DNA from 3 places in the Halomonas alkalicola genome. Region 1 is predicted to be linked to each of the others. Evidence: predicted binding sites of a transcription regulator. Region 1 holds the regulator's gene; each other region holds the start of a gene.
What was found. The regulator sigma-54, encoded in region 1, starts transcription at its own class of promoters, with help from an activator protein. The targets are predictions, from matches to a motif close to TGGCACNNNNNTTGCTNT.

Region 1 (3,754 bases):
ATCAGCCTGGCCATCCGCCAGGGCAGCATCGTCGGCCTGCTCGGCCCCAACGGCGCCGGCAAGACCACCTCCTTCTACATGATCGTGGGGCTGGTGCGCGCCGACGCCGGCGAGGTGGCCATCGACGGCCTGGACCTGTCCCGGGCCGCCATGCACCAGCGCGCCCGCGCCCGGGCCGGCATCGGCTACCTGCCCCAGGAGGCGTCGATCTTCCGCAAGCTGTCGGTGGCCGACAACATCATGGCGATCCTCGAGACCCGCAAGGATCTCGACCGTGAGGGGCGCCGCGCCCGCCTCGAGCAGCTGCTCGAGGAGTTTCACGTGACCCATATCCGCGACAACCTCGGCATGAGCCTCTCCGGCGGCGAGCGACGGCGTGTGGAGATCGCCCGGGCCCTGGCCACGGAGCCCGCCTTCATCCTGCTCGACGAGCCCTTCGCCGGCGTCGACCCCATTTCGGTGGGCGAGATCAAGGGGGTCATCCGCCAGCTCAAGGCCCGCGGCATCGGCGTGCTGATCACCGACCACAACGTGCGCGAGACTCTGGATATCTGCGACACCGCCTACATCGTCGGTGACGGCAAGATCATCGCCGAGGGCAACGCCGAGGCGATCCTCGCCAACCAGCGGGTGCGCGAGGTCTACCTGGGCGAGGACTTCCGGCTCTGACCACAATCCCCTGATATGCCTGTCGTTATTAGATGACGGCATACCGATTGCGGGTGGCACAGAAGTTGCTTAACAAGCGCTTGCATGCCCGCGTCGCCCGCGCTAGGGTGAGGCCTTCCGGCCACTTCCCGGCACAAGAGGGCAGACGATCACGATGGCCATGAAAGCCTCCCTTCAGCTCCGCGTCGGCACGCAGCTGACCATGACGCCCCAGTTGCAGCAGGCGATTGCCCTGCTGCAGCTCTCCACCCTCGACCTGCGCCAGGAGATCCAGCAGGCCCTGGAGTCAAATCCCATGCTGGAGCTCGACGAGGGCTTCGGCGAGCAGGCGGTGAGCGAGGCCCCCGAGGACGACTGGGCCAGCGAGATTCCCGACGAGCTCAGCACCGACAGCGACTGGTCGGACACCTACCAGGACCTGGGGGCGCCGGCCGGCGGCGAGGGCCCCGATTTCGAGCGCGAGGCGAGCGCACAGAGCCTGCAGGGCCACCTGGCCTGGCAGCTGGCGATGACCGACCTCGACCCCCGCGAGCAGCAGATCGCCGAGAGCCTGATCGATGCCGTGGACAGCGCGGGCTACCTGGCGCAATCCCTCTACGAGATCCGCGACGGCCTCAAGTCCCAGGGGCTCGGCGGGCTGCGCAGCGCCGAGGTGGAGCAGGTGCTGCTGCGCCTGCAGCAGTTCGAGCCCACCGGCGTCTTCGCCCGGGACCTGCGCGAGTGCCTGATGCTGCAGCTCGCCGCCCTGCCCGACGACACCCCGCTGCTGCCCCAGGCGCGCCGCCTGGTGCGCCAGTTCCTCGAGGCCCTGGCCGGCGACGACCGTCGCCTGCTCAAGCGCCGCCTCGGCCTCGACGACGACGCCCTGGAAACGGCCATCGCCCTGGTCCGCTCCCTGGACCCGCGCCCCGGAAGCGCTTACTCCAGCCTCGAGAACGACTACGTGATCCCCGACCTGGTGGCACGCCAGGACAGCCGCGGCTGGCACGTGGAGCTCAACCAGGAGGCGCTGCCCCGTCTGCGCATCCAGCCCGACTACGCGGCGCTGATCCGCCGCGCCGACAAGAGCCAGGACAACCAGTTCCTCAAGGACCACCTGCAGGAGGCGCGCTGGCTGATGAAGAGCCTCTCCAGCCGCAATGACACCCTGCTGCGGGTGGGCCGCGAGATCATGGCCCGCCAGCTCGACTTCCTGGAGCAGGGCGAGGAGGCGATGAAGCCGCTGATCCTGGCCGACATCGCCCAGGCCGTGGAGATGCACGAATCGACCATCTCCCGGGTCACCACCCAGAAATACATCCACACTCCCCGGGGGGTGTTCGAGCTGAAGTTCTTCTTCTCCAGCCAGGTGGGCGGCAACGGCGAGGGCGACGCCCACTCCAGCACCGCCATCCGCGCACGGATCCGCAAGCTGATCCAGGAGGAGCCGCCGCGCAAGCCGCTCTCCGACAGCAAGCTGGTGACCCTGCTCGAGGAGGCCGGCATCCAGGTGGCCCGCCGCACGGTCGCCAAGTACCGCGAAGCCATGGGCATCCCCTCCTCCAGCGAGCGCAAGCGGCTGCGTTGACCCCATCTCCCAGCATGCCTCGGGGCGGCGGCCGCGTCCCGTGCCGGCCGCCGCCGGGAGACGCTTCGATGACCTGCATCAGGCCCGCCACGGCGGCGTCAGGCCGGGGGGTATGCAAGGCAGGAAAAAGGGTTACAATCGACCCACAACCAACGAGCAAGGAGCGTGTCATGCAAGTCAATATCACCGGCCATCATGTGGAACTGACCGATGCCCTGCGTGGCTATGTGGACGAGAAGCTGGCTCGCGTGGAGCGCCACTACGACAACATCACCAACGTGCAGGTGACCCTGTCCGTGGAGAAGGAGCGCCAGCACGCCGCCTGCACCCTGCATGCCGCCGGCGCCGACCTGCATGCCGAAGCCCAGGACGGCGACATGTACGCCGCCATCGACGCCCTGGCCGACAAGCTGGACCGCCAGCTGGTCAAGCACAAGGAGAAGGCCCAGGCCCGCGCCCAGGGCGCCGGCGCTCGCTGAGCCCATCATGTCACTGGAAGCCATCCTGCCCCCGGAGCGCACCCTGTTCGGCGTGCCCGGGGGCAGCAAGAAACGGGTGCTGGAGTTCTTCAGCACCTTCATCGCCCAGAATACGCCAAGCCTCGACAGCCAGGAGGTATTCAGCCGGCTGATCGGGCGCGAACGCCTGGGCAGCACCGGCATCGGCAACGGGGTGGCCATCCCCCACGCCAGAAGCCCCCACTGCAAGGCCCCCATCGCCGGCTTCCTGAAGCTGGCCGAGCCGGTGGACTTCGACGCCATCGACGGCGAACCCGTCGACCTGGTGTTCGTGCTGCTGGTCCCCGAGGAGGCCGATGACGCCCACCTCGCCCTGCTGGCCCAGGTGGGCGGGGTGATGAACGACGCCGACACCCGCAGCGGGCTGCGCCGCAGCGAAAGCCAGCGCGAGCTCCACGAAAGGCTCATCGAGGCGATTCGACGGCAGGGATAGCGCCCACGGGCACCCGGCCAGATTGACGACCAGGAGATCCCCCATGCAGCTCGTGATCATCAGCGGCCGCTCCGGCTCGGGCAAGTCGATCGCGCTGCAGGCCCTGGAGGATCTCGGCTACTACGCCATCGACAACCTCCCGGCCATGCTGCTCGGCTCGCTGGTCGATGAGCTGGGTAGTTCGGAGTCGCCACGCTCCTCCATCGCCGTCAGCATCGACGCCCGCAACCTGCCGCAGGCCCTGCAGAGCTTTCCCGCCCAGCTGCAGGCGCTCCAGGCCCGTGGCATCGCCTGCCAGGTGATCTACCTCACCGCCGATGCGCGCATCCTGCTCGAGCGCTACTCCGCCACCCGACGCCGCCATCCGCTGACGCGGGACAGCCAGATGACCCTGGCCGAGGCGATCGATTCCGAGGAGCTGGCGCTCTCCGAGATCCGCGACCTGGCCGACCTGGTCATCGATACCTCACGGCTATCGGTCCACGAACTGAGGCGCCGTATCGCCGACCAGGTGGCACTCCACCAGCCCGACCAGCTCACCCTCACATTCGAGTCCTTCGGCTTCAA
Region 2 (3,754 bases), 1.1 Mb from region 1:
GCCCAGGGGGTGGGCAGTCGAGAGGCGGCGATGAAGCGAATCGTCACTGGGTACCTCGGTATCAGGCCGCGGGCGGTGCCGCAGAGTGGTGGGCCATTCTAGCAGGAACGGCGGCGTGGCTCACGGGCGCGTTGAGATCAGGCCGAGCCGGCGCCGCCGCCACCGTGGAGCTTGGCCTCGGTCAAGCCTGGCGTGCGGTGATGCGCTACAATGGCGCGACATTTCCCGTGGATGACCGCCTGCATGGAACTCAAGAACGATCGCTTTCTGCGCGCCCTGGCGCGTCAGCCTGTCGACCGCACCCCGGTATGGATGATGCGCCAGGGCGGCCGCTACCTGCCGGAGTACCGCGCCACCCGCGCCGAGGCCGGCGACTTCATGGATCTCTGCCGCAACCATGACCTGGCCTGCGAGGTGACCCTGCAGCCGCTGGAGCGCTATCCGCTGGACGCGGCGATCCTCTTCTCGGATATCCTCACCATTCCCGATGCCATGGGCCTGGGGCTCTACTTCGAGACCGGCGAGGGACCGAAATTCCGCAAGCCGGTGCGCACCGCCGAGGACGTGGCGGCGCTCAGCGTGCCCGACGCCGAGCGCGACCTGGACTACGTGATGCGGGCGGTCTCCACCATCCGCCGCGAGCTCAACGGCCGGGTGCCGCTGATCGGCTTCTCCGGCAGCCCCTGGACGCTCGCTACCTACATGGTGGAGGGCAGCTCCAGCAAGGACTTCCGCCACGTCAAGACGATGCTCTACGACACGCCCAGCGTGATGCATGACCTGCTCGACACCCTGGCCACGGCGGTCACCGAGTACCTCAACGCCCAGATTCGCGCCGGCGCCCAGGCGGTGCAGATCTTCGACACCTGGGGCGGGGCGCTCTCCACCCCGGCCTATCTGGAGTTCTCGCTGCGCTACATGGAGCAGATCGTCGCCGGCCTGATCCGTGAGCACGACGGGCGCAAGGTGCCGGTCATCCTGTTCACCAAGAACGGCGGCCAGTGGCTCGAGGACATCGCCCTGGCGGGCCCCGATGCGGTGGGCCTGGACTGGACGACGGAACTGTCCGATGCCCGCGCCCGGGTCGGCCACAAGGTGGCCCTGCAGGGCAACCTGGACCCCAACGTGCTGTTTGCCCGTCCTGCGGCGATTCGTGCCGAGGTGGCGCGCATCCTCGACAGCTACGGCGCGGGGCCCGGCCACGTCTTCAATCTGGGCCACGGCATCAGCCAGTTCACCAACCCGGACAACGTCACCGCCTTCATGGAGGCGCTGCACGAGCTGAGCCCGGCCTACCACCGCCGGATCCAGCATGGCTGAGAGGCCCCTGCTGACCTGGCTTGAACGTCTGCACGACCGGCGCCGCCTTTGGGCGGCGCTGGCCGTTCTCGGGGCGCTGGCCATCGCCCTGGGCAGCCTGACGCCGGGCAGCCAGATGCCCTCGAACCTGCCGTGGGACAAGCTCAACCACTTCATCGGCTATGCGGGCCTCGCCGGGCTGATTGGCCTGGCCGGGGTGCGCCTGCCGCTCGCCTTCCTGGTTGCCGTGCTCTACGGCATCGCCATCGAAGTCGCCCAGATCCCGGTGCCGGGCCGCAGCGGCGGCGACTGGGCCGATATCCTCGCCAACTCCCTCGGTGCTACCTTCGCGGTGCTGCTGCTGGCAGCCTTCCGGCGCTGGCTGCGCTGAGCCCCTGCCCAGGCGACGTTCGGCCGTGCATGCACCCGAATGGTGAGCGGCTTCGCGCGGCCGCCCGAAACGGGGCGCTGCACGTGGGTGGGGCCGCCGCCGCTTGCGTTGAAATGGCGCGATCGCGGCAGGCTAACCGGGCTGGAACGATCCTTGCTAGTGTCCAGAGACGTGCTCCGGCACGTCTCAACAATGGACAACGATCTCATCTAGCGAGGGACGATCCCCATACTGAACAAGAAGAACAAGCTGATGCTGCTGGCCTCCGCCGGCGCCCTGACCCTGGCCGCCGCCGGTGTCGCCCAGGCCTCCACCCTGGAGGAGACCCGCAACCGCGGGGCGGTGCAGTGTGGCGTCAGTGACGGCCTGCCGGGCTTCTCGGCCCCGGATGACGAGGGCGAGTGGCAGGGCCTGGATGTCGACGTCTGTCGCGCCGTGGCCGCCGCGGTCTTCGGCGACGCCGAAGCGGTGCGCTACGTGTCGCTCAACGCCGTGGAGCGCTTCACCGCGCTGCAGTCCGGCGAGGTGGACGTGCTCTCCCGCAACACCACCTGGACCACCACCCGCGACACCACCCTGGGCCTCAACTTCACCGGGGTGACCTTCTACGACGGCATCGGCTTCATGATCCACACCGAGATGGGCATCGACAGCGCCAAGGAGCTCGACGGGGCGGCGATCTGCGTGCAGTCCGGCACCACCACCGAGCTCAACGTCGCCGACTACTTCCGCGCCAACGGCATGGAGTTCGACCCCATCGTCTTCGATACCTCCGAGCAGACCGTGGGCGGCTATGAGGCCGGCCGCTGCGACGTGCTCACCTCGGATACCTCCCAGCTGGCCGCCCTGCGCATCCAGCTCTCCGATCCGGACGCCTCCAAGATCCTGCCGGAGATCATCTCCAAGGAGCCGCTGGGGCCGGTGGTGCGCCAGGGCGATGACCAGTGGTTCAACATCGTGAAGTGGTCGCTGTTCGCCATGCTCAACGCCGAGGAGATGGGCATCACCAGCGACAACGTCGACGAGATGCTCGAGTCCGATGACCCGGACATCGCGCGCCTGCTGGGCCAGGACGGCAACTACGGCGAGGGCATGGGCCTCTCCGCCGACTGGGCCTACCAGATCGTCAAGCAGGTGGGGAACTACGGCGAGAGCTTCGAGCGCAACGTCGGCATGGACTCCCCGCTGGAGATCGAGCGCGGGCTCAACGCCCTGTGGACCGACGGCGGCATCCAGTACGCTCCGCCGATCCGCTGAGCCCGGAGGCCGGGGCGGCACCCCTCGCCCCGGCGCCTTCCCCGCTGGCCGTCCCGGCAGATCCGGGGCGGCCGGCGTGAATCCTGCTTGACGGATCCAGGCGGAGACTTCCCATGTCCGTTCGACACCCGGCCCGCCGCCCCGCGGGCCCACGCCCCCCGTTCTGGCGCGACCGCGCCAAGCGGGCGCTCTTCTTCCAGGTGCTGCTGCTGGCCGCCGTGGCGGCCTTCCTGCTCACCATCATCGGCAACACCCAGGACAACCTTGCCGCGCGAGGCATCACCACCGGCTTCGGCTTCCTGGGCAACACTGCGGGCTTCGGCATCGTCCAGAGCCTGATCGACTACTCCTCCCAGAGCACCTATGGCCGCACCTTCCTGGTGGGGCTGCTCAATACCCTGCTGGTCTCGGCACTGGGGGTGCTGGCGGCGACCGTCATCGGCTTCACCGTGGGCATCGCCCGGCTCTCGCCCAACTGGCTGATCGCCCGGCTGGCCAGCGGCTACATCGAGACCTTCCGCAATATCCCGCTGCTGCTGCAGATCTTCTTCTGGTACTTCGCGGTGCTGCGGACCCTGCCGGCGGCCCGCGACAGCCTCAGCTTCGGTGAGGTGATCTTCCTCAACGTGCGCGGCCTCTACCTGCCGGAACCGCAGTTCGAGTCGGGCTTCGGGCTGGTGCCGCTGGCCACCCTGGTGGCGGTGGTGGCCAGCATCGTGCTGGTGGTCTGGAACCGGCGGCGCCACGAGGCCACCGGGCGGCGGCTGCCGGCGGGCTGGATCTCGCTGGCGCTGATCGTCGGCCTGC
Region 3 (3,754 bases), 310 kb from region 1:
GCCGCTGGCCCTTGGCGAGCCGCACTCGTCCGACATAGTCGCCGCCGGCGCCACGCAGTCGCGCCAGCTGCTGGTCGGACACCCCCCAGGCTGCGGCATCGGCCGGGGCCACCTCGATAAAGGGCTCGGGGCGGTGGTTCATCAGCCGCGGCGAGCGGGCGGTGCGGGTCATGGTGTGCCACTGGTCGCGGATGCGCCCGGTGTTGAGGCGCAGCGGTCGCGCCGCGCAGAGCGCCTGCTCGGGCCCGCGGGGGCGCACCGGCACCAGGCGGGCCAGGCCGTCGGGGGTGGCGAAGCGGCCCTCCTCGAACAGCCGCGCGGTGCCGCGGGGCGCGGCGGCCGTGACCGGCCACTGGATGGGTGCGAGGGCGTCGTAGGCGGCGCGGTCGAGCCAGGCCAGCCCGGAGATATCGAACAGCCGCTCGCCCGGAGTGCCGGGAAGGTTCTCGAAGCCGGAGAGCCGGGCGTGCTCGTCGAAGATCTCCGCCGGGTGCGCGTAGGCGAAGGCCTCACCGTAGCCCAGCCGGCGGGCCACCTCGCAGATGATCCACCAGTCGTGGCGCGCCTCCCCCGGCGGCGGCAGCAGGCCGCGCTGGCGGGAGATGCGCCGCTCGGAGTTGGTCACGGTGCCGTCCTTCTCCGACCAGGAGGATGCCGGCAGCACGATGTCGGCGTACGCCAGCAGGTCGGTGTCGGCGACGCACTCGGAGACGATCACCAGCGGGCACTGCTCGAGCGCTGCCCGTACCCGGTCGGCACGGGGCAGGCTCACCGCCGGGTTAGTGGCCATGATCCACAGGGCGTGAATCTCGCCGCGCTCGATCGCCTCGAACAGGTCTACCGCCTTGTGGCCGGGGGCCTCGGGGAGGCTCGGCGTGAGCGAGGGCGTCGACCAGAAGCGGGTGACCCGATCGATGGCGCCGGGGCTGTCGTAGTCCATATGGGCGGCCAGCTGGTTGGCCAGGCCCCCCACCTCGCGGCCGCCCATGGCGTTGGGCTGGCCGGTGATCGAGAAGGGGCCGGCCCCGGGCAGGCCCAGCTTGCCGCCGGCCAGGTGGCAGTTGATGATCGCATTGCCCTTGTCGGTGCCGCTGCTGGACTGGTTGATCCCCTGGGAGAAGGGGGTCACCACGTGGAGCTGGCTGGCGAACCAGTAGTAGAAGGTCTCCAGGCGCTCCGGGTCCAGGTCGCAGTCGGCGGCCACGGCCGCCAGCGAAACGTCATCCTCCCGGGCCGCCGCCAGGGCCGCGTCCAGCCCCCGGGTATGGCGCGCCAGATAGAGAGCATCGAGCCTGCCCCGGTCGGCCATCCAGGCCAGCAGGCCGTTGAACAGCCGGGCATCGCTGCCGGGGCGAAGACCCAGGTAGAGATCGGCGATCTCGCAGCTGTCGGTGACCCGGGGGTCGATCACCACCACTCGCATCAGCGGGTTGCGGGTCTTGGCCACCTTGAGGCGCTGGTAGAGCACCGGGTGGTTCCAGGCCAGGTTGGACCCCACCAGCACCACCAGCTCGGCCTCCTCCAGGTCCTCGTAGCTGCAGGGCACCGCATCGGCGCCGAAGGCGCGCCGGTGGGCGGCCACCGCCGAGGCCATGCAGAGCCGCGAGTTGGTATCCAGGTGCGGGGTGCCAATGAAGCCCTTGAAGAGCTTGTTGGCGACATAGTAGTCCTCGGTGAGCAGCTGGCCCGAGAGGTAGGCGGCCACCGCCTCCTTGCCATGCTCGCGACGGGTGGCCGCCAGCCGCTCGGCCACGGCATCCAGGGCCGTGGCCCACGCCACCTCGCGGCCGTCCACCCGCGGCCGCATCAGCCGGCCCTGCTCGCCCAGGGTCTCGTGCAGCGCCGAGCCCTTGACGCAGAGGCGTCCGTAGTTGGCCGGATGGTCGGCATCGCCGGCCACCGCGGTCAGCTGCCCGTCCGCCAGGGTCGCCCGGACCCCACAGCCGACGCCGCAGTAGGGACAGGTGGTGCTGATGTGCCGCATGGCAGTCTCCTGCTGTTGTCGTTTCCAAGGCCCATGAACGCAGACGCCCGCCGCGTCCCGGTCTGGCCAGGAAGCGGCGGGCGTCGTTGCCCCGAGAGGCGCCGACATGGCGCCTTATGGATACCCAGGGCGATGCAAGCGGGGTGCCAACCCGCCCTACCCCGTGCCTGACGCCTGGCTTTTCGCGCCGTGCCCGCCACGGGGTGCCACCTCGCGCCGGGTCGACGCCGCCGAAACCTGCCTCATCGCGGTGCACACCCCCCTTTTGCTGCACCAGCGAGGCGCTCCCCCGGCACCCGCCCTCTCCCGCCACGCCGCCGCCAGGCCTCGGCAACCCATTGATTAAACGAAATGTATGGCGCGACAACCGCCTGCTGGCGAGATTCTTGATGGGTCTGCTCAGACGGCGATCAACGGCGATCGCCCGTCAACGAACATCAGGCAAGGGCGCCTCGCACCCGTCTCTCCACGAGACGGGGTCGAGGCGCCCTTTTGCGTTCACCCACAGGCAGAGGAGGAGCTCCATGCCTCCGCACAGCACCCAGGCACCCCAGGACCCACTGGTCATCGTCGGCAACGGCATGGCCAGCCACCGGCTGCTGGAAGCGTTACTCAGGCAGCCGGCCAGGCCTGCCCGCATCACGGTGATCGGCGAGGAGCCCACTCCCGCCTACAACCGCATCCTGCTCTCGCCGCTGCTGGCCGGCGAACTGGAGCGCGACACCCTGACCCTGCGCTCGGCCGAGTGGTATGCCGAGCAGGGCATCGAGCTGATCCTCGGCGAGCGCGTCACCGAGATCGATCGTCAGGCGCAACGCCTGACCACCGATGCCGGACGCCACCTGGCCTATGGCCGCCTGGTGCTGGCCACCGGCTCGCGCCCGGCGCTGCCGTCGCTGCCCGGCATCCGGCTCGCGGGCGTCCATGCCTTCCGCGACCTGAACGATGCCGCCACCCTTTCCGACTGCGCCAGCCGCGGCGGCAGCGCCGTGGTGATCGGTGGCGGCCTGCTGGGCCTGGAGGCCGCCGAGGGGCTGCGCAAGCGCGGCATGGCGGTCACCCTGCTGCAGCGGGCGGAGCACCTGATGAACCGCCAGCTCGATGCCACCGCTGCGGGCCTGCTCGAGCAGGAGCTCGTCGGCCGCGGGCTCGAGGTCATCACCGGCGCCCGGCTGGCCGCCCTCGAGGACGATGGCCAGGGCCGTGTCGCCGCCGTCTGCCTCGAGGGGGGGCGCCGCCTGCCCACCGACTGCGTGGTGGTGGCCATCGGCATCGCGCCCAACGTCGAGCCGGGGCGAGCCGCCGGCCTGGCGGTGGACCGCGCCATCCGGGTGGATGGGTACCTGACCACCTCCGACCCGGCGATCTTCGCCCTCGGCGAATGCTGCCAGTTCGAACAGCACACCTATGGCCTGGTGGAGCCGATCTGGCGCCAGGTCGAGGTGCTCGCCGCCCACCTCGCCGGTGAAGCGGTCGGCGGCTACGCGGAGCGCCCCAGCGCCACCCGGCTCAAGGTCAGCGGCGTCTCCCTCTATGCCTTCGGCCCCACCGAGCCGGGCGAGGAGCACGAGGTGCTCGCCTACCACGACCCCGATCAGGGCGACTACCGCCGGCTCCTGCTGCGCGAGGGCCCCCTGGAGGGAGCGGTGCTCTATGGCGATACCGCCCCGGGTCCCTGGTACTTCGCCCAGGCCCTGGCCGGACGCGATCTCACCCCCTGCCGACCCGCGCTGCTGCTGGGCGCGGCCGACGCCGACGCCCTGCTCGACG

Region 2: B6N23_RS09560 (amino acid ABC transporter substrate-binding protein) is a predicted target of sigma-54. The motif match lies at 1,833-1,850, and genes of this name have one in related genera.
Region 3: B6N23_RS05950 (nitrate reductase) is a predicted target of sigma-54. The motif match lies at 2,116-2,133, and genes of this name have one in related genera.

Annotation. Positions count from the first base shown of each region.
Region 1 covers NZ_CP131913.1:942,045-945,798, forward strand. Annotated here, with positions in the region: gene lptB (LPS export ABC transporter ATP-binding protein) at 1-669, shown strand, start outside; gene B6N23_RS04545 (RNA polymerase factor sigma-54) at 824-2,236, shown strand; gene hpf (ribosome hibernation-promoting factor, HPF/YfiA family) at 2,407-2,715, shown strand; gene B6N23_RS04555 (PTS sugar transporter subunit IIA) at 2,723-3,187, shown strand; gene rapZ (RNase adapter RapZ) at 3,231-3,754, shown strand, end outside.
Region 2 covers NZ_CP131913.1:1,997,729-2,001,482, reverse strand. Annotated here, with positions in the region: gene ribA (GTP cyclohydrolase II) at 1-47, opposite strand, end outside; gene hemE (uroporphyrinogen decarboxylase) at 244-1,320, shown strand; gene B6N23_RS09565 (VanZ family protein) at 1,313-1,690, shown strand; gene B6N23_RS09560 (amino acid ABC transporter substrate-binding protein) at 1,919-2,947, shown strand; gene B6N23_RS09555 (amino acid ABC transporter permease) at 3,061-3,754, shown strand, end outside.
Region 3 covers NZ_CP131913.1:1,247,852-1,251,605, forward strand. Annotated here, with positions in the region: gene B6N23_RS05950 (nitrate reductase) at 1-1,984, opposite strand, end outside; gene B6N23_RS05955 (NAD(P)/FAD-dependent oxidoreductase) at 2,509-3,754, shown strand, end outside.